Regions from separate parts of the Halomonas sp. Mc5H-6 genome, predicted to be linked through region 1. Evidence: predicted binding sites of a transcription regulator. Region 1 holds the regulator's gene; each other region holds the start of a gene.
The links. The regulator PhoB, encoded in region 1, activates phosphate uptake and scavenging genes when phosphate is short. The targets are predictions, from matches to a motif close to TGTCATANNNNTGTCANA.
Positions count from the first base shown of each region.

Region 2: the regulator PhoB is predicted to act here: its motif matches at 2,395-2,412, upstream of NH395_RS07525 (PstS family phosphate ABC transporter substrate-binding protein).
Region 3: the regulator PhoB is predicted to act here: its motif matches at 2,231-2,248, upstream of ppk1 (polyphosphate kinase 1).
Region 4: the regulator PhoB is predicted to act here: its motif matches at 1,973-1,990, upstream of phnD (phosphate/phosphite/phosphonate ABC transporter substrate-binding protein).

Region 1 covers NZ_JAMXSI010000003.1:150,221-154,630, forward strand. Annotated here, with positions in the region: gene NH395_RS06420 (FAD-dependent oxidoreductase) at 1-330, opposite strand, end outside; gene NH395_RS06425 (chorismate lyase) at 487-990, shown strand; gene ubiA (4-hydroxybenzoate octaprenyltransferase) at 1,026-1,916, shown strand; gene phoB (phosphate regulon transcriptional regulator PhoB) at 2,013-2,702, shown strand; gene phoR (phosphate regulon sensor histidine kinase PhoR) at 2,705-4,027, shown strand.
Region 2 covers NZ_JAMXSI010000004.1:16,067-20,476, forward strand. Annotated here, with positions in the region: gene pstC (phosphate ABC transporter permease subunit PstC) at 1-1,144, opposite strand, end outside; gene NH395_RS07525 (PstS family phosphate ABC transporter substrate-binding protein) at 1,323-2,333, opposite strand; gene NH395_RS07530 (sulfite exporter TauE/SafE family protein) at 2,475-3,206, opposite strand; gene NH395_RS07535 (multidrug effflux MFS transporter) at 3,206-4,399, opposite strand.
Region 3 covers NZ_JAMXSI010000002.1:43,285-47,694, reverse strand. Annotated here, with positions in the region: gene tatC (twin-arginine translocase subunit TatC) at 1-293, shown strand, start outside; gene elbB (isoprenoid biosynthesis glyoxalase ElbB) at 368-1,027, opposite strand; gene hemB (porphobilinogen synthase) at 1,188-2,201, shown strand; gene ppk1 (polyphosphate kinase 1) at 2,341-4,410, shown strand, end outside.
Region 4 covers NZ_JAMXSI010000010.1:101,204-105,613, reverse strand. Annotated here, with positions in the region: gene phnE (phosphonate ABC transporter, permease protein PhnE) at 1-32, opposite strand, end outside; gene phnC (phosphonate ABC transporter ATP-binding protein) at 29-871, opposite strand; gene phnD (phosphate/phosphite/phosphonate ABC transporter substrate-binding protein) at 948-1,913, opposite strand; gene NH395_RS14140 (bifunctional diguanylate cyclase/phosphodiesterase) at 2,032-3,783, opposite strand; gene NH395_RS14135 (alkaline phosphatase family protein) at 3,889-4,410, opposite strand, start outside.

The sequences.
Region 1 (4,410 bases):
GGCCAGCACCAGGCGGTCGTAGCCAAGCGCTTGGCCATCTTCCAGCCGCAGCGAGCGGTTCGCCACGTCAATCTGGCGGACGGGGGTGTGGGGGATCACTCGAGCGTCAAGCGATTCGGCAAGCGCCGTGGCGTTGCGCTGTGCGAGCTTTTCGGGGGGCAGGCGCTTGGCGAAGCCGGTGGATAGCAGCGGTTTGGTATAGTCATCGCCGCTATCGGCGCTGATCAAGTGCAGGGTGCGTGTATCGCCTTTGCGGCGCAGCGCACGGGCAAGACCAACGCCCGCCATGCCAGTGCCAACAATAACGAGCTCAGCGTGTGATGAGGGCATCCGGGTATCCAGTGGTCAGTGGGACAAAAGCCTGTAAAGCCCACATGTTACACTAGGTGATCGTTTAATTGCCTGGAGGCTCTGGTGTCGCGTCACTGTGTTGGAACCGCCCCTGATCTGCCATGTTGGCGTCCCATTAGCGCGCTGCGTCCGGCGATGAGCGCGCCGTGGTGGCAATGGGTTGCCTCCACGGACTCACTAACGGCGCGTATTGTCTCCGCAGGGGGCGAACGGACTTTTCGCGTACGTTTGTTGCGCCAGGGTGTCGGCTTTCCCCGGCCGCATGAGGCCCTGGCGCTGGGTATGCCAGCCCGGCGCTATGCGTGGCTCCGCGAGGTCGCCCTGTGCGTGGACGAAACACCATGGGTCGTGGCGCGCTCGGTGGCTCCCCTCAAGTCGCTCAGGGGCCAGTGCCTGGAACGCTTGGGGGAGCGCTCATTGGGCAGTTGGCTGTTTCGCCAGCCGGACCTGGTGCGTAGCCCGCTGTATGCCACGCGCCATGCGCCTGGTTTTGCTTTCCCAGGCGATGATCGTATTAGCAGCCTGTGGGGGCGCCGCTCGGTATTTCAGAACGGCGGTAAGAATGGCGGGTTATCGCTGCTGGTGCAGGAATACTTTTTATCGACCATGACGGATGATCTTGCGCTGCCTTCGCGCTAGGCTAAGGCAGCGTCTCTTGGATGGGTGAGGTAAGCATGGATCGTTCTTTATTGCGGCCAACCGGGTTGAGTCGGCTGGCGGACTTCATACAGCTGATGCGCCTGGATCGGCCGATTGGCACCTGGCTGCTGATGTGGCCAACGTTATGGGCCTTATGGGTGGCTGCTGAGGGCGTGCCCGGTCGCAATGTGCTGTTGATTTTTATCGCCGGTGTCTATGTCATGCGCGCGGCGGGCTGCGTGGTCAATGATTACGCCGACCGCCATGTCGACGGTCACGTCAAACGCACCCGGCACCGCCCCCTGGCCACCGGGCGGATCAGTGAGACCGAGGCGCAGCTGCTGTTTATCGGGCTGGTGACGGCGGCCTTCATGCTGGTGCTGTTGACCAACTGGTTTACCGTGCTGCTGTCGGTGGGCGGCGTGGTGCTGGCCTTCATCTACCCGTTCATGAAGCGCTACACGCATTTTCCCCAGGTGGTGCTGGGAGCGGCATTTTCCTGGGCGATCCCCATGGCGTCCGGTGCGGTACTTGGATACGTGCCGGTAGAGGCGTGGCTGCTGTTCATCGCCAATGTGCTGTGGACGGTTGCCTACGATACCCAGTACGCCATGGTCGATCGCGACGACGATATAAAGATCGGCATTAAATCGACGGCCGTGCTGCTGGGTAATGCCGACCGGCTGGTGATTGGGCTGCTTCAACTGGCCACGCTGGCACTGCTGGCCTGGGTGGGCGCGCGCATCGGGCTGGGCGGTTTTTTCTGGCTCGGCCTGGCGGGGATGGCGGCGACCTTCGTCCACCAGCAGCGCTTGATCCGTCACCGTGAACGGGATCCCTGTTTTCAGGCGTTTCTGAATAACCACTGGTCGGGGCTGCTGGTGTTCGCCGGGATTGCGCTGAGTTGGTGGCCAGCGACTGGCTAATCTCCGTCAGTGTCATAGAATTGTCATCAAGTCATGGTGTGATCGTCATGTACCTGTCACTGGATTACTTTCTATCGGACACCGTGAGGCTCTGGAATGACCGCCAAGACCGTCTTGATCGTCGATGATGAAGCATCCATTCGCGAGATGATCGCGGTGGCGCTGGAAATGGCCGACTACCGTGTTCTTGAAGCGGACAACGCTCAGGACGCCCACGCCATGGTCGTTGATCATCAGCCTGACCTGCTGTTGCTCGACTGGATGATGCCCGGCACCAGCGGCATCGAGCTGGCCCGGCGCCTCAAGCGTGAGGAAACCACCGCCGAACTGCCGATCATCATGCTCACCGCCAAGGGGGAAGAAGACAATAAGATACAGGGCCTCGAGGCGGGAGCCGATGACTACATCACCAAGCCGTTTTCGCCCCGTGAACTCGTGGCACGCCTCAAGGCGGTGCTGCGCCGTGCAACACCGCGTGGTGTGGAAGATCCCATCGAAATTAATGGGCTGCTGCTTGACCCGGTGGGCCACCGGGTAAGTGCCAACGGTAAAGACCTGGATATGGGGCCGACCGAATACCGGCTGTTACAATTCTTCATGACCCATCAGGAAAGGGCCTACACACGCAGCCAGTTACTCGACCAGGTGTGGGGAGGTAATGTGTACGTGGAAGAGCGCACTGTGGATGTGCATATTCGTCGGCTACGCAAAGCCCTGGGTGACGCGCATCAGAACTTGATTCAAACGGTTCGCGGTACCGGCTACCGCTTCTCCGCTCGAGCTTAACCGTGCGTTTGTGGAGCCGTGAACTGTGGCGTTTGCTAGGTTGGGCGGCACTCGGCACCTGTCTGGGCTGGTTGCTTGGCCTGCCGGGTCTGGGGCTGGCCGGTGGCTTCGCGATGTGTCTGGTCTACCATTTGCGACAATTGCGCGCCGCCTACCGTTGGCTGACGCAGCGCCCGCAGGACGAACCGCCCGCCGCAAGGGGTCTGTGGGGCGAATTGTTTGATCGTCTGTACCGTTATCAAAAAAGCCAACGCATTACCCAGAGCCGTCTCCGCTCGACGCTTGCCCGCATTCAGGAATCCTCGGAAGCCATGCGCGATAGCGTGGTGATGCTCGACCGCCACGGCGACCTGGAATGGTGGAACAGTGCTGCCAGCAATATGTTGGGGCTGCAAACCGCCCACGACCGCGGCCAACATATTACCAATCTGCTTCGCGACCCGCGGTTCATCAGCTATTTCAACGCCCGCGACTACAGTGAGCCGCTGACGCTCACGTCGCCGATTGATGAGCGTCGCATTCTGCAGTACCAGATTACCCTTTACGGTGACGACGAGCGCCTGGTCATGGCGCGTGATATTACGCGGCTGCATCAGCTAGAGCAGATGCGTCGCGACTTTGTGGCCAACGTCTCCCATGAGCTGCGCACACCGTTAACCGTATTGTCGGGCTACCTCGAAACCTATGGCGAGATGGCTGATCAGCTTCCCCCACGTTTGGGACGCAGCATCGGGCAGATGCAGGCCCAGACACAGCGCATGCAAAACCTGGTCAACGACCTGTTGCTGCTGTCGCGGCTGGAAATCGATCAGGGCGGACAGGATCATCAGCCCATGGACGTGACGTCCCTGTTAAACAGTGTAGGGGCCGATGCGATGGCGCTTTCCGAGCATCAGCACACGCTCACCATTGAAGGCGACTACCCCGCGCAGTTGGTGGGCAGCGAGCAGGAAATCCGCAGTGCCATTTCTAACCTGGCGTTCAATGCGGTACGTTATACGCCCGCTTGCAGCGAGATTACGCTGCGCTGGAAAGCGTTCGGGCAAGGTGCCTGTATCGAAGTGTGCGACGACGGCGAGGGGATTGATCCAGTGCATATTCCGCGTCTTACCGAGCGCTTTTATCGCGTCGATAAAGGCCGCAGCACCGCCACCGGGGGCACCGGGCTTGGGCTTGCCATCGTCAAACATGTATTGCTTCGCCATGACGCCCAGTTGCAAATCGACTCGCATCCGGGCGAAGGTGCCCGTTTCCGCTGTGTTTTCCCGGCGACCCGCCTGAGCACATCTGCCACGCCGCCGCGTAGCATCCCCACGGTTACGTAGCTCGCGGCTGTGCTGCTGGGCATCCAAGTCACATGTGTCATTACGACACATGTCTAGCGTATCCAAATGACACGCCTTGGCGACCAAGCGGTCTGGATAGAAGTATTTAACTCTTTGTTATTATTGATGAATAATCCATTATTTGAATAGCTGGCATAGAGGCTGCTCTCTAATTAGTTAAGGCAGTATCTGTCACTGTAAGATGCAGAAAACTGTTGATACTTTTCTTTACGAAACAAAGAAAAGTAACTACGCTTAGACAGTAGCCCAATGCCGAGCAAGGATGTTCTGCATTAGCAGGGATGATTCAAGATTCATGGGATGAGTCTAGAAGGCGGTCACACTGCCAGTCAGGGTAACGTCCACGGTTGGAGTCCCGCAAA
Region 2 (4,410 bases), on a different contig from region 1:
CAGACAGGGTTTCAGCGCTTGCAAACTCTTGATCCCCGGTCAGCGCGGCCACGATGCGCACGGTCACGGTGGTCATGTCTTCCAGTGGGTTGGCGGTCAAGTTGGGGCGCATACCCGCCGCCATTACCACAATCATGGTTTCCCCCATTGCCCGTGAAACCCCCAACAGCGAGGCAGAAATGATCCCGGGTAACGCCGCCGGGATCACCACGTCGCGAATGGTTTCACCCTTGGTCATGCCCAGCGCCAGTGACCCCTGGCGCATGGTATCGGGTACCGAATTGATCACGTCATCGGAAAGCGAGGAAATGAACGGAATGATCATGATGCCCATAACGATGCCGGGCGCCAGCGCATTGTTATAGGAAGCATCCAGGCCAAAAAAGCCGGCGATATTGACGATGATGGGCGCCACGGTAATGGCCGCAAAGAAGCCGTACACGACGGTCGGAATACCGGCCAGTATCTCGAGAACCGGCTTCGCAACGGCACGTACTTTCTGTGGTGCATACTCGGACATGTAAATCGCCGAGAGCAATCCGATGGGGACCGCCACCAGCATGGCGATAGCGGTAATCATGAAGGTACCGGCAAAAAGCGGTACAGAGCCGAACTGGGCGCCACCTCCGTCGCCGCGACCGGCCGCTGCCAGGAAGCTGTCGCCCGGGCTCCAGGTCGTGCCGGTTATGAACTCCCAGAAGCTATGCATCTGGAAAAAGCGAATGGCCTCGGAAATGATTGAGAACAGAATCCCGAAGGTCGTAAAAATAGAAATCAACGCCGCCGACGCCAGCGCCATTCGAATTGCACGTTCGATCGCTTGGCGGGCGTGAAAATTGGGGCGCACTTGCGATATTCCCACCACCAGCCCGGCAGCGGCAACCACAAGGCTTGCAGCGAGAAGATAAAACGTGGGGATGTCTGCGCCCAACAGCAGCATGATCAACGCACCCACCGCACCCACCAATATGGCGGGGCCTGCGGTGGAGAGCACGGCAAACCAGGCATACTGGTCGGGTTGGGCAAACATACTGCCACCAGCGCTGCGCACACGAGCAGCCTTTGAGCGGCCAATAAAAAAGGCCACTAGCCCCAGCAGCAAGAGCACAGTGCAAAAGAGTAAAAATAGCTGGTTGGTTTGCATCTAATCTCTCTCGCGTTCCTGATGAAATCGGTTTGGTGAGTACTTTGCAGCAAAAACATTACAGCAATGTGACAGACGCCCAATTCAAAAGCTGGCGTTTCAGCGACAATCGCAAAGCAAAAGGCCGACAGCTTCCGCTGTCGGCCATTGCCTTATTATCGGGCGTTATCCCTGTTATTTATTGAAGATCAGAGAGTTCCAGCTGAGCGCGGTCTGCCACTTGCTGACGCCACTCTGCACGCTCTTCTTCCGGCAGCACGATCAGGCCGATATCACGCAGGTAGCCACCGTCGCCGATCATCTGCTCATCCATGAACATATCAACGTATTCGTACATGGGCGGCACTTCGTCAGCGTGCTGGTTCTTGACGTAGAACCACAGTGAACGGGCAACCGGATAGTCACCAGAGCTGATGGCTTCGGGCTCCGGCTCAACACCTTCGATCGTTGCCGCATTCAGCGTGTTGGTGTTCTCTTCCAGGAAGGAGTAGCCGAAGATACCGAAGGCACCGGTGTCTTCCTGCAGACGCTGAACGATCAGGTTGTCGTTCTCACCGGCGTCGATGTAAACACCGTCAGAACGGATATCGGTGTAGGCTTCGCCGTAGACGTCCATGTCTTCAGAAGCGGTTTCCATCACCAGCTCTTCGAAGGCATCACGAGTACCCGAGGTAGTGGGCGGTCCGTAAATGGAGATCTCGCGATCCGGCAGAGAGGAATCGATCTCGCTCCAGTTGGTGTAGGGATTGTCTACCAGCTCGCCGTCCTGGGGCACCTGCGCTGCCACCGCCATGAAGATGTGCTCGAGGGTGAGTTCAACCACATCATTTTCGTTGGACTGACCCAATACGATACCGTCGGAGCCAATCTTGGCCTCGGTGATATCGGTCACGCCGTTTTCTGCACAGCGTTCGAACTCAGACGGCTTCATGCGGCGCGATGCGTTGGTGATGTCCGGCGTGCCCTCGCCAACACCGTTGCAGAACAGACGCAAACCACCACCTGAACCCGTAGACTCGATCACCGGTGTGGGGTAGTTGGTCACCGCGCCAAACTCTTCAGTCACATAGCTGGCAAACGGATACACCGTGCTGGAACCAACAATGCGGATTTGGTCACGGGCTTGTGCAACACCTGCCACGCTCATCACAGCTGCTGCGAGCACGGTAGTTTTGAGAATACGGTTCATGCGAATTACTCCTGAAGCTGTTAGGGATCTTGCCTTCGCAAGGCACACTTTGCATCGCTTCGATGACAGCTTCATGACAAGCAACGTCACAAAATAAATTTTTTAAAGATTTCTCACCTCGGCTCGCAACGCCATGATGTATTACAACAAAAGCCCCACGGCGGCCAGGGTACACAGCGCAAGGGACGCCGCCTGAAGCCATTGCCGGTCAATGCGGTGCGCCACCGCATCGGCCAGCGCATTCCCCAGCAGCACCCCAGGCAATAGCGTTGCCGCCACGCCCAGATGCCATGCCCGCACCTGCCCTGCCAACGCCAGCGTAGCGAGCGTCAGCATCGAGGTGATGATAAAGAAAGCAGCCAGATTACCGCGTAGACGATCCGGGGCAAATCCATGCATCAGCAGCACCATTGGCGGCCCGCCGATGGCAGCGACAGTACCGAAAATCCCTGAGAACACCCCCGCGCCAAATAGCGACAAACGATTAACCGGCAGTCGCACGCGGCATAGCGTGACGAATACCGCAAACAGCACGATGGCAGCAATCAACTTTTCCAATATCACCATGGGCGCCGCGATCAGCAGCCAGATCCCCAACGCATTGCCCGGCAAACGTCCCACCAGCGCCATGGCCAGTGCCCCCAGGCGCACCTCATGCCGGTAATGGCGGAACATCATCAAGGACACGGTAAACCCGAACAGCACCAGCACCACAGGCACCAGGCGCGGCTCGATCATCAACAACAGCGGTGCCCCAATAACCGCCAAGCCAAAGCCGGTGGCACGCTGCACAAAAGCGCCTAATGCCAGGGTCAGCGCGCACCCCACCCAGGTGCTCAGCGACATATCCAGCCATGCCGCAACATCTGCGATCATGCCGAGCGCCCATCCGTTGCCGCTGGCGTCAGCAGGCGCACACCAACGTTACCCAACAGAGCTGCCGCCAGCATGGTCAATACCATCGGCCAGAGGTGCTCGACTTCAAACAGGCCCACCATGGCCCCCGCCAGGGCGCCACAGCTAAATTGAATACCGCCTAACAGGGCAGTGGCGGTGGCACTGATATGACCGAAATGATCCAGCAATGAGGAAATGGCATTGGGCGTAATCAGGCCAATCATGCCGGTAAACAACATGACCAACGGGACGACAACACCCAATGAAGCAATATTGAGGGCTGTGGCGGTCACCAGGCCCAATGCGGCGATCAGTTGAACCGCCAGCCCCAGGCGTAGATTTTGCTGGGGCGTGCGTTTACGCAATAGATAGATGTTGACCCGGTTCGACCCGGCGATCATGACCACGTTGACACCAAACACGAATGGGTACACACCCGGGCTCAGCGAGAAATAGTCCAGGTAAAGAAACGGCGACGCTGTCACAAAGGCAAACAGCCCCGCGAACGACGCCGCCACGGCGCAGATATATCCCATCCCCTCGCGATGGCGCAGCACACTGGCATAGTTGCGAATCACTTGGCGCGGTGACGCTGCGGGCAGCGACATATCGCGGGTTTCAGGCAGCCTTGTTCCCAGCAGCCAGAGAAGAAACCCCGCATACACGGCGAGAAACACAAAGATCAGCCACCAGTCCGCCATGTGCAGCAGCAGGCTCCCCACCGCCGGGGCGACCAGGGGCGCGAGCATCATGATCATGGCCATGGTCGACATCACTCTGGCGGCTTCGCGGCCGCTGAAACAGTCGCGCACAATCGCTGCCGAATTGACCACGCAGGCCCCGCCGCCTAAGGCCTGTACAAACCGCCAAACAAGCAGAGAGGTAAGGCTGTCAGCGGTCATAATCATCAAGCTTGCGCATAGAAACACGACCAGGCCGCTCATCAGCACCGGCTTACGCCCTAGTCGGTCAGACATGGGGCCGAAACACAGCTGCCCCAGCGCAAAGCCGAACAGGAAGACGCTAATCGAAAGCTCGGTACGATGAATACTCGCATTGATGGTATCGGCAATGGCCGCCATGGCCGGTAAATAGGCATCAATGGCGAAGGGCGCCAAGGCCGTGTTGGCGGCCACCAGAATAGCGACGCGCCGGGGATTGAGTTCCATGTCTCTCCTTA
Region 3 (4,410 bases), on a different contig from region 1:
TGAACTTCGTGCTGAAGCTGTTCTTTGCCTTTGGCGTGGCGTTTGAAATTCCGGTCGCCACCTTTTTGCTGATTCTATCCGGCGCCACCACGGTCGAAAGCCTCTCCCAAAAACGCCCGTATATTATCCTGGGCTGTTTCGTGATTGGCATGGTGCTCACGCCACCCGACGTTATCTCGCAAAGCCTGCTGGCCATCCCCATGTACCTGCTTTACGAGGTTGGCCTGCTGTTTGGCCGTCTGGTCCGCAAGCGGCGTGCGGAAAAAGCCGCTGAGGAGCCAGGCGAGGAATAAAATAACCCGCCGCTGCCTGAAGGCAGCGGCGGGTCAGTCTATAAAGCGATCCGGCAGGGCATGGCCCCAACGGATCAGCCCATCATGTCATCAATCCGATCGACCAGCTTGAAGATACCGGTGGCGGCTTCGCTGATCCGCGTTGCCAGCATGTAGGCAGGCGTGGTGACCACACGGTGCTCCAGGTCGACCACGATATCTTCGACGCTACAGCTGCGGTGCAGGCCGCCCATGGCACTGATGGCACCGGATACGCCAGGGTCATTTCCCACCGTCACGGCAATGCCATCGCCCAGTAAACGCGTCGCCAACACCGGTGCAATACAGATCAGGCCGATCGGCTTGGCATCGTCGCGAAAGCCTGACAGCACCTCCTTGAAAGATTCCAATACCTCCATACTGTCGCCAGCACTGGCAAAATCAGACAGGTTCTTGGCCACCCCGAAGCCGCCGGGCACAATCACGGCGTCAAACTCGTCGGCGGCCAGCTCGGTCAGCGGACTCACATCACCGCGCGCCAAGCGAGCGGACTCCACCAGCACGTTGCGGCGTTCGTCGGTGCTGGCCTCCTGGGTGTGGTGATTGACCACATGGTGCTGCTCGATATCCGGGGCAAAACAGCGATATCCTATCCCCAACTGGTCCAAGCGCAGTAGCGTCAGGGTGGTTTCGTAAATTTCCGACCCGTCGTATACACCGCAGCCAGCAAGAATCACGGCTACCTGTTTGGTCATGCTTTTCTCCTTGTGCAGGGCCTGCTCGTTCAGCAGCGTTTGCGCCACTTTAGTCAGTCTTTAATCGCACCACAAGACGGCTTTCGATGCAGGTCAGGGCTGATATACTCGGTCAAGGGCGGCAGATAGCCTCATTTTCGAGTTTTTGTGGAGAATACCGTTGAGTACACCTACCCCTCGTCACTTTCCCGCGACGCGTCTGCGACGCATGCGTCGCGACGATTTCTCCCGCCGTTTAATGCGCGAATCAACGCTGACGACCGGCGATCTTATTCTACCGGTCTTCGTTCTTGAAGGCAGCCAGCAGCGCGAGGCCATCGCCTCCATGCCAGGCGTCGAGCGGCTATCCATTGACCTCTTGATCGAGCAGGCACGCGAGGCGCACGCCCTGGGCATTCCCGCGATTGCGCTGTTCCCGGTCGTCGGCGGCGAACAGAAAACCGAGTTCGCCGAAGAGGCGTACAACGCCAATGGCCTGGTACAGCGCAGCGTGCGCGCACTCAAAGAGGCGCTCCCGGAACTGGGTATCATCACCGACGTCGCCCTGGACCCTTACACCATCCACGGTCAGGACGGCATTATCGACGAAAACGGCTACGTGCTTAACGACCGCACCGTCGACACCCTGCTCAAACAAGCGCTCTCCCATGCCGAAGCCGGTGCCGATGTCGTTGCCCCCTCCGACATGATGGATGGGCGTATCAGCGCTATCCGCCAGGTGCTTGAACAGGAGCATCTGCACAACGTGCGCATCATGGCCTACAGTGCCAAGTATGCCTCGCACTACTACGGCCCTTTCCGCGACGCTGTGGGCTCCTCCGCCAACCTGGGCAAGGCCGACAAGCGGACTTACCAGATGGACCCGGCCAACAGCGACGAGGCGCTTCATGAGGTAGCGATGGACCTTGCCGAGGGCGCCGATATGGTCATGGTCAAACCGGGAATGCCCTATCTGGACGTTGTCAGACGTGTCAAAAGCGAATTACGCGTCCCCACCTACGCCTACCAGGTAAGCGGCGAATACGCGATGCATCGCGCCGCTTTCGACAATGGCTGGCTGGATGCTGACACGGTCATTCTGGAGTCCCTGATGTGTTTCAAGCGCGCCGGGGCTGACGGTATTCTGAGCTATTTTGCCCTTGACGCCGCACGACTGCTGACGAATACGCGTTGATCCTGGGTGGCTGAGGCCGACATGGCCTAGATGACAATGCCGTGACACGTCTTTGTCATCTTCCTCCGCCATACTGCGTTAACAGATGCGTATCAGGCAGTGATATGCTCAGAGACGACTAACGCCGGAGGCAGCTACCATGGACGACCAGGTCACCGATAACTCGCCCTATCCGCGCCATGACCATGACGGTAGCGACAGCGAGATGTCCACGCTTCGCGTCAACCGCACGCCCACGGGCGTTCAGGCCCGCGAAGCGCTGCCTGAGACCGATCTGGACGACCCCCAGCTTTACTTCAATCGAGAGCTCTCCCACCTGCAGTTCAATATCCGTGTGCTGGAGCAGGCGCTGGATGAAGCACACCCGCTGCTCAACCGATTGATGTTCTTGCTGATTTTTTCATCCAACATGGATGAGTTCTTTGAAATTCGTGTGGCCGGACTTAAGCACCAGATTGCCTTGGGTGACGATACAACGGGTGCCGACGGGCGGCTGCCAAGAGCGGTGCTGGCCGAAATTTCCGACATTGCCCATGCGCAAATCGTCCGTCAGTATCAGATTCTCAACGATACGTTGTTGCCTGCTCTAGAAGCGCAGGGGCTAAGATTCCGTCGCCGCGACCAATGGACCAAGGCGCAAAAAGACTGGGTCCAAGAGCTGTTCAACAACGACATCATGCCGGTCATCAGCCCCATCGGGCTGGACCCCTCGCATCCCTTTCCGCGGCTGGTGAACAAAAGCCTCAACTTTATCGTCGAGCTGGAGGGCAAGGATGCCTTTGGACGCGCCGGGGGGATGGCGATTCTCCCCGCGCCCCGCTCGCTGCCACGCCTCATGGCACTTCCCAAGCATCTGTGTAGCGAGGGCTATACCGAGTATGTGTTCCTGTCGTCGATGATTCATGCCCATGCCGAAGAACTGTTTCCCGGCATGAAGGTGCGCGGTTGCTACCAGTTCCGCCTGACACGCAACGCCGACATGAGCGTCGACCCGGAAGAGGTCTCCGACCTGGCCTCCGCGCTGCGTGGCGAGCTCTTGGCTCGCCGCTATGGCAGTGGCGTACGTCTGGAAGTGGCCGATAACTGCCCGGACGACCTGACCAACTTCCTGCTGCGCCAGTTCAGCCTTGAAGCTGACGACCTTTACCGCGTGCAAGGCCCGGTCAATCTGACCCGGATGATGGCCGTACTTGGCGATGTTGACCGTCCGGAGCTGCTCTACCGGCCATACACGCCCGGGATCCCCAAAGCCCTGAAAGGCGGCAGCCTGTTTGATGCCATCGCCAAGCAGGACGTGCTACTGCACCACCCTTTCCAGTCGTTTTCGCCCATCGAGGACCTGCTCAGCGAAGCAGCCCGCGACCCGAATGTGCTGGCCATCAAACAGACGCTCTACCGTACCGGCGCCGATTCGCCGATTGTCAGCGCACTGGTGGACGCGGCCAGCCAGGGCAAGGAAGTCACCGTGGTGATCGAGCTGCGCGCTCGCTTCGACGAGGCCGATAACCTGCAGTTGGCATCGCGCCTTCAGGAAGCCGGTGCCATCGTGATTTACGGCATCATGGCTTACAAGACGCATGCCAAGATGCTGCACATCGTGCGCCGCGAGCAGGGCGAGCTCCGCCACTACGCGCATCTGGGTACCGGTAACTACCATTCGAAGACCGCCAAGCTGTACACCGACTACAGCCTGTTGACCGCCAACAAGGCGCTTTGCGCCGACGTGCACCGGGTGTTTCAGCAGCTGTCGGGGATGGGGCGCGCGCGCAAGATCGACACGCTGCTCCACGCGCCGTTTACCCTGCACGAGCGGCTCATGGAAATGATCGACCGTGAAACCCAGGTCGCCCGCAAGGGCAAGCGGGCCCATATCATTATCAAGTGCAATTCGCTCACCGAGCCGAAACTGATCAAGGCGCTTTATCGCGCCTCCCAGGCGGGTGTGGAATGCGACCTGATCATCCGTGGCATGTGCTGTCTTAAACCCGGCCTGCCAGGGGTGTCGGACAATATCCGTGTCCGCTCGATCATTGGCCGTTTTCTGGAACACACGCGGGTTTTCCATTTCCACAACGACGGCAAGCCGGAGACCTGGTGTTCGAGTGCCGACTTCATGTCGCGCAACATGTTCCACCGGGTGGAAACCTGCTTTCCGCTGCTGGATAAAAAGCTGGCCACGCGGGTGCGCAAGGACCTGGAAACCTACCTG
Region 4 (4,410 bases), on a different contig from region 1:
CGCGCTGTCAACATCTCGGCCTGCTCGCTCATCGTCCGCCTCCGACGGCCATTGCGGGGGCCGCGCCGTACGAGCCTGTATCTCGCTGGTCTTCGCTAACCTCGTCATCCATTGGTTCGGGCGTGGTATCCCAGTCTTCTTCGCCGTAGATCGTGGTGAGGATCTCGCTGGTGAGCTCACTGGGGTCACCGTCGAAGACGATTTCACCCGCCCGCAGTCCGACGATGCGGTCGGCAAACTGCTTCGCCAGGGCCACATCATGGATATTGATAATCGCCGCCAGATCGCGCTCGGCACATAGTTCGCGGATCAAGCGCATGATTTGACGGGAGGTTTTCGGGTCAAGGCTGGCAGTAGGCTCATCAACCAACAGCAGCTTGGGGCTTTGCAACAGGGCCCGGGCAATCCCCACACGCTGGCGCTGACCGCCCGATAACGCATCGGCACGTTTATCGATTGCGTGGGTCAAGCCAACCCGCTCCAACAGCCGAAACGCTTCCACCACCGCTTCCTGAGGGTAGCGGCGCAAAAAGCTGCGCCAGAACCCCACGTAACCCAGCTGACCGGAGAGCACGTTTTCCATCACCGTGAGCCGGTCAACCAGGGCGTACTCCTGAAAAATCATGCCCATGGAACGCCGCGCATGACGCAGCTTGTAGCCTGAAAGCTTGGTGAGCTCGGTATCTTCCAGGCGAATGCTGCCCTGGGTGGGCTCTACCAGCCGGTTCACACAGCGAATCAGGGTGCTTTTACCGGCCCCGGATGGCCCAATCAGCGCCATCACCTGGCCGTTGGGGAGCGTCAAGTCTATATCGGTCAGCGCCCGGTCCCCGGTTGGGTAGCGCTTGGCGACACCACTGAGTGTCAACATTTTCTTACCTCGCGTGTATAGCGAAACGGCCAGAAAGGCGAGCCTTCCTGGCCGGTTAACAACCTCTATCCCGCGATCAGTCGCAGTCGTAGGTCACCCCATTGGCATCGGCGATGGTGCGAATCACCTCCCAGTTATCCTGATAGGTGATGGGGATAAACTGGGCTTCGCCGGAGTTGGAGAATTCTTCTTCCAGAGCGGTGCCCTCCCAGTCGTAGCTGAAGAAGGCGTCCTGGATATCCTCCGCCAGCTCGGGTGCCAGGTTATGGGCCGTGCCGTAGGCGGTGGTCGGGAACGTTTGCGAGGTATAGATGACCTCGTAATCACCTTCTTCCACAACGCCACGCGACAGCATCCGACGCGCTACCGAGTTGGCGATGGCCGCCGCTTCGTAGTCTTCGTTGACCACGCCCAAGACTGAATTGTCGTGTGAACCCGAGAACGCTGTCTCAAAATCTTCCCCCGCTTCCATGCCGTACTCAGAACGCAGCAACGCTGAAGGCGCGCGGAAGCCCGAGTTGGAGGTCTCGGAGGTGAATGCCAGCTGGCGGCCCTGCAGGTCTTCAACGGACTCAATGCCGCTGCCCGGGTAGGTGATAATTTCCATTTCATAGCCGAAGCTACCGTCCTCGGCGGCCATCATGGCAAAGGGACGGAAACCGCCGCAGTTGACCGCCACTGGCACGCCACCGGTGTTGAAACCGGCGACGTGCAAACGGCCCGCGCGCATGGCTTCCTGCTGGGCAGCGTTGGACTGCACCGGGAAAAACTGTACCTCTTTGCCCGTCGCCTCGCTCAAGTGATCAAGAAAGTCAGACCAGACATCGGCATAAACTGCGGGGTCTTCCACCGGCGTGTAGGCAAACACCAGCGTATCCGGGTCAACCCACTGGGACTCATCGCTGGGTACATCCGCGATCAGATCGCCGTCCGTATCCTGGTAGCGGCTGGAAAGATCAGCCTGAACCGCCACGGCGGAGAAGGCAAAGGCACTGGCAACGGCGGCGCTGATGAGGGTACGAGGAAGAGATAACATCTGCATGGATCACCTGATGTGTTATTAGAAGACACAACGATACTGACGCTCTCAGATGACAGGGGCGGGACATTTAGATGACCCCTTCGTGACGTTTTGACGAACGTGATGTGTCACGACGCTTTCAAGCTGGCAGCTTTGGGGCTGTGCGACGCTCCACAAACAGGCTGTTGCCAGGGATTTTTTTGGCCTGTTTTTTTAACTCCGAAAGCTCGGCAGCGACATCCAGGGCCTTACAGTCGGCAGCGGGAGGAATCGGCTTGACAGCAATCGAGACGCTGACGAACGGGAAAAAGCTGGTTGTCCCCTGCCGGTTCTCAATGTGGATTCCACCACGCTTACGGTCGTCCTCTTCATAAAACCCCGGGGCCATCAATTCCATATGATGCAGGATCTGCTGGCACGCTTTTTCCCAATGCGCCAACGGCAGCAGCAGCATGAAATCATCCCCGCCGATATGGCCGATAAAGCCACCGACGCTATCCGCCTGGGCCTCCAGCAGCCGGGATAACGAAATGATCATATGATCGCCTCGGGCATAGCCGTAGGCGTCGTTAAAGGCCTTGAAATTGTCCAGGTCGACATAGGCAGCGGCCACTCCCTCACCGGCATTCAGGTAGCGCCCCAGGGTTTCATTGATCAGGATATTGCCCGGCAAGCCGGTAAGCGGGTTGGCATGGCGCGCCTGGCGAACCTGGATGGCGGTAATTTCACGCAACAGGTCGACAATATTGCCCATGCCCAGGTAGTGGCTGTTTTCGTCGACAATGACAAAGTCTTCCTGCTCGATATCGCGGCTATCCGTAAGTTGCTGACTCAATATTTCCAGCGGCGTACTGGCATTGGTGATCAATGACTTGTTGTCGGCGACATCCAGCACGCAACGCTTGGCATACAGCGCATGGCTGTAGGGGTTAGTAAACAAGGTTAAAAACGCATTACGGCGTACCACGGCCACTGGCTGGCCGTCATCGACCACCGCCACACAGCGAAGGCTCGTCTGCTGTCGAAAGCGCTCGGCCAGCGTGAGAACAGCGCAGTTGGGGGTGACCGCGTCAATCACCTGACAGATCGAACGGGCCGTTCGTCCGGCGTTGCTTGCCAGCGGTTTGGCGGCAGGCAGCCGCATATGCAGTTGCAGCGGTGGCTCCGTGCTGGGCCTGGAAAAATAAAACCCTTGAAGCAGGGCCAGGCCACGATCAAGCTCCCACAGACACAGGTGCTCGGCGGCGGTTTCAACGCCCTCCGCAATCAATTGGCAGTCCAGGCTACGCGCGACATCCAGAATGGAACGCAGAAACTCGCGCTTGGCAGGCTCCTGGTCAATCCCCGAAATAAAGTGGCGATCCAGTTTGACAAAGTCCGGGCGCAGTTCCGACCAGTGGCGCAGGCTTGAGTGGCCCGCGCCGAGATCGTCCAAGGCCACCTGAAAGCCCATCTGGCGATAGTGATCCACGGCCTGGCGCATCAACTGGTAATCATGAATGGGCACATGCTCTGTCAGCTCGATCACGACACGTTCTGGAGGAAGGCCGCTTTCGCGAATGAAGCCTAGCGTCAAGCCTTCGCGAAAATCACGTTCCAGAATGGTGAGCGGCATGACGTTCAGAAATAGCAGGCCAGGTAGCTGAAGTTCTGCAAAGCGACAGATTGCCAGGCGACGGCAAAGCAGGTCCAACTCAACCAGCAGCCCAGCCTGAGTGGCGACTTCAAACAAGCGCAGCGGCGAATAAAGGGGAGAATTGCGAGGCCCACGGACCAATGCCTCGTACCCATAGATGGCTTGCTGGCTGGCATCCACAATGGGCTGGAAAAGAACCTGCAGGTCTTCTGTATGAATGATGCGGTTAAGCCACTGCGCTTCTTGTGCGGTCATTGCCTGTTCGTCACATTAAATAACAATCGGTTATCCCTAGCGTTTTTGTCCATCCGCTAAGCGTGGGCCAATACCGTGACGAAATGATGACAGACGCTATAATCCCTAACCCGCCGCCGGTATATCGGGCGGCGGGAAGCAGGCCTCCCCGCCACTGGCGTCCAGCTGGCGAATGTCGATCGGGCAGCCGTGTTCGTCGAGGGTCACCAGCCCGATACCGCTGGCATTCCAAAGCCGTTCGCCAGCACTTGCACGGTCGGGGTCCCGGGGGTGAACACTCAGTTTACGGCGTTTGGTAAACCAGTTGAGCGGCGACCAGGGGGCATACAGCCAGCGATTGAGCCGGTCGAAGGTGTCCAGCAGCGAATCGGGAAAGGTATTTTTGACCCCGCTGGAGGTGATCTGCCATAGCCTAGGCGCCTGTTTGCGGTGACGCACCACGATGTCGTAGGCAAAGGAGTAGTGTACATCCCCGGATAGAATCACGTAGTTGCCGGGGGTTTTGGAATGCTGCCAAATCTGTAGCAGCACGTTTGCGGCCCCGCGATGCGCCATCCAGTTTTCGGCGTCGACCATCAGCGGTTTGCCAGCCAGGGTAAACAGCTTCTGGATGCCTTCGATCAGCTT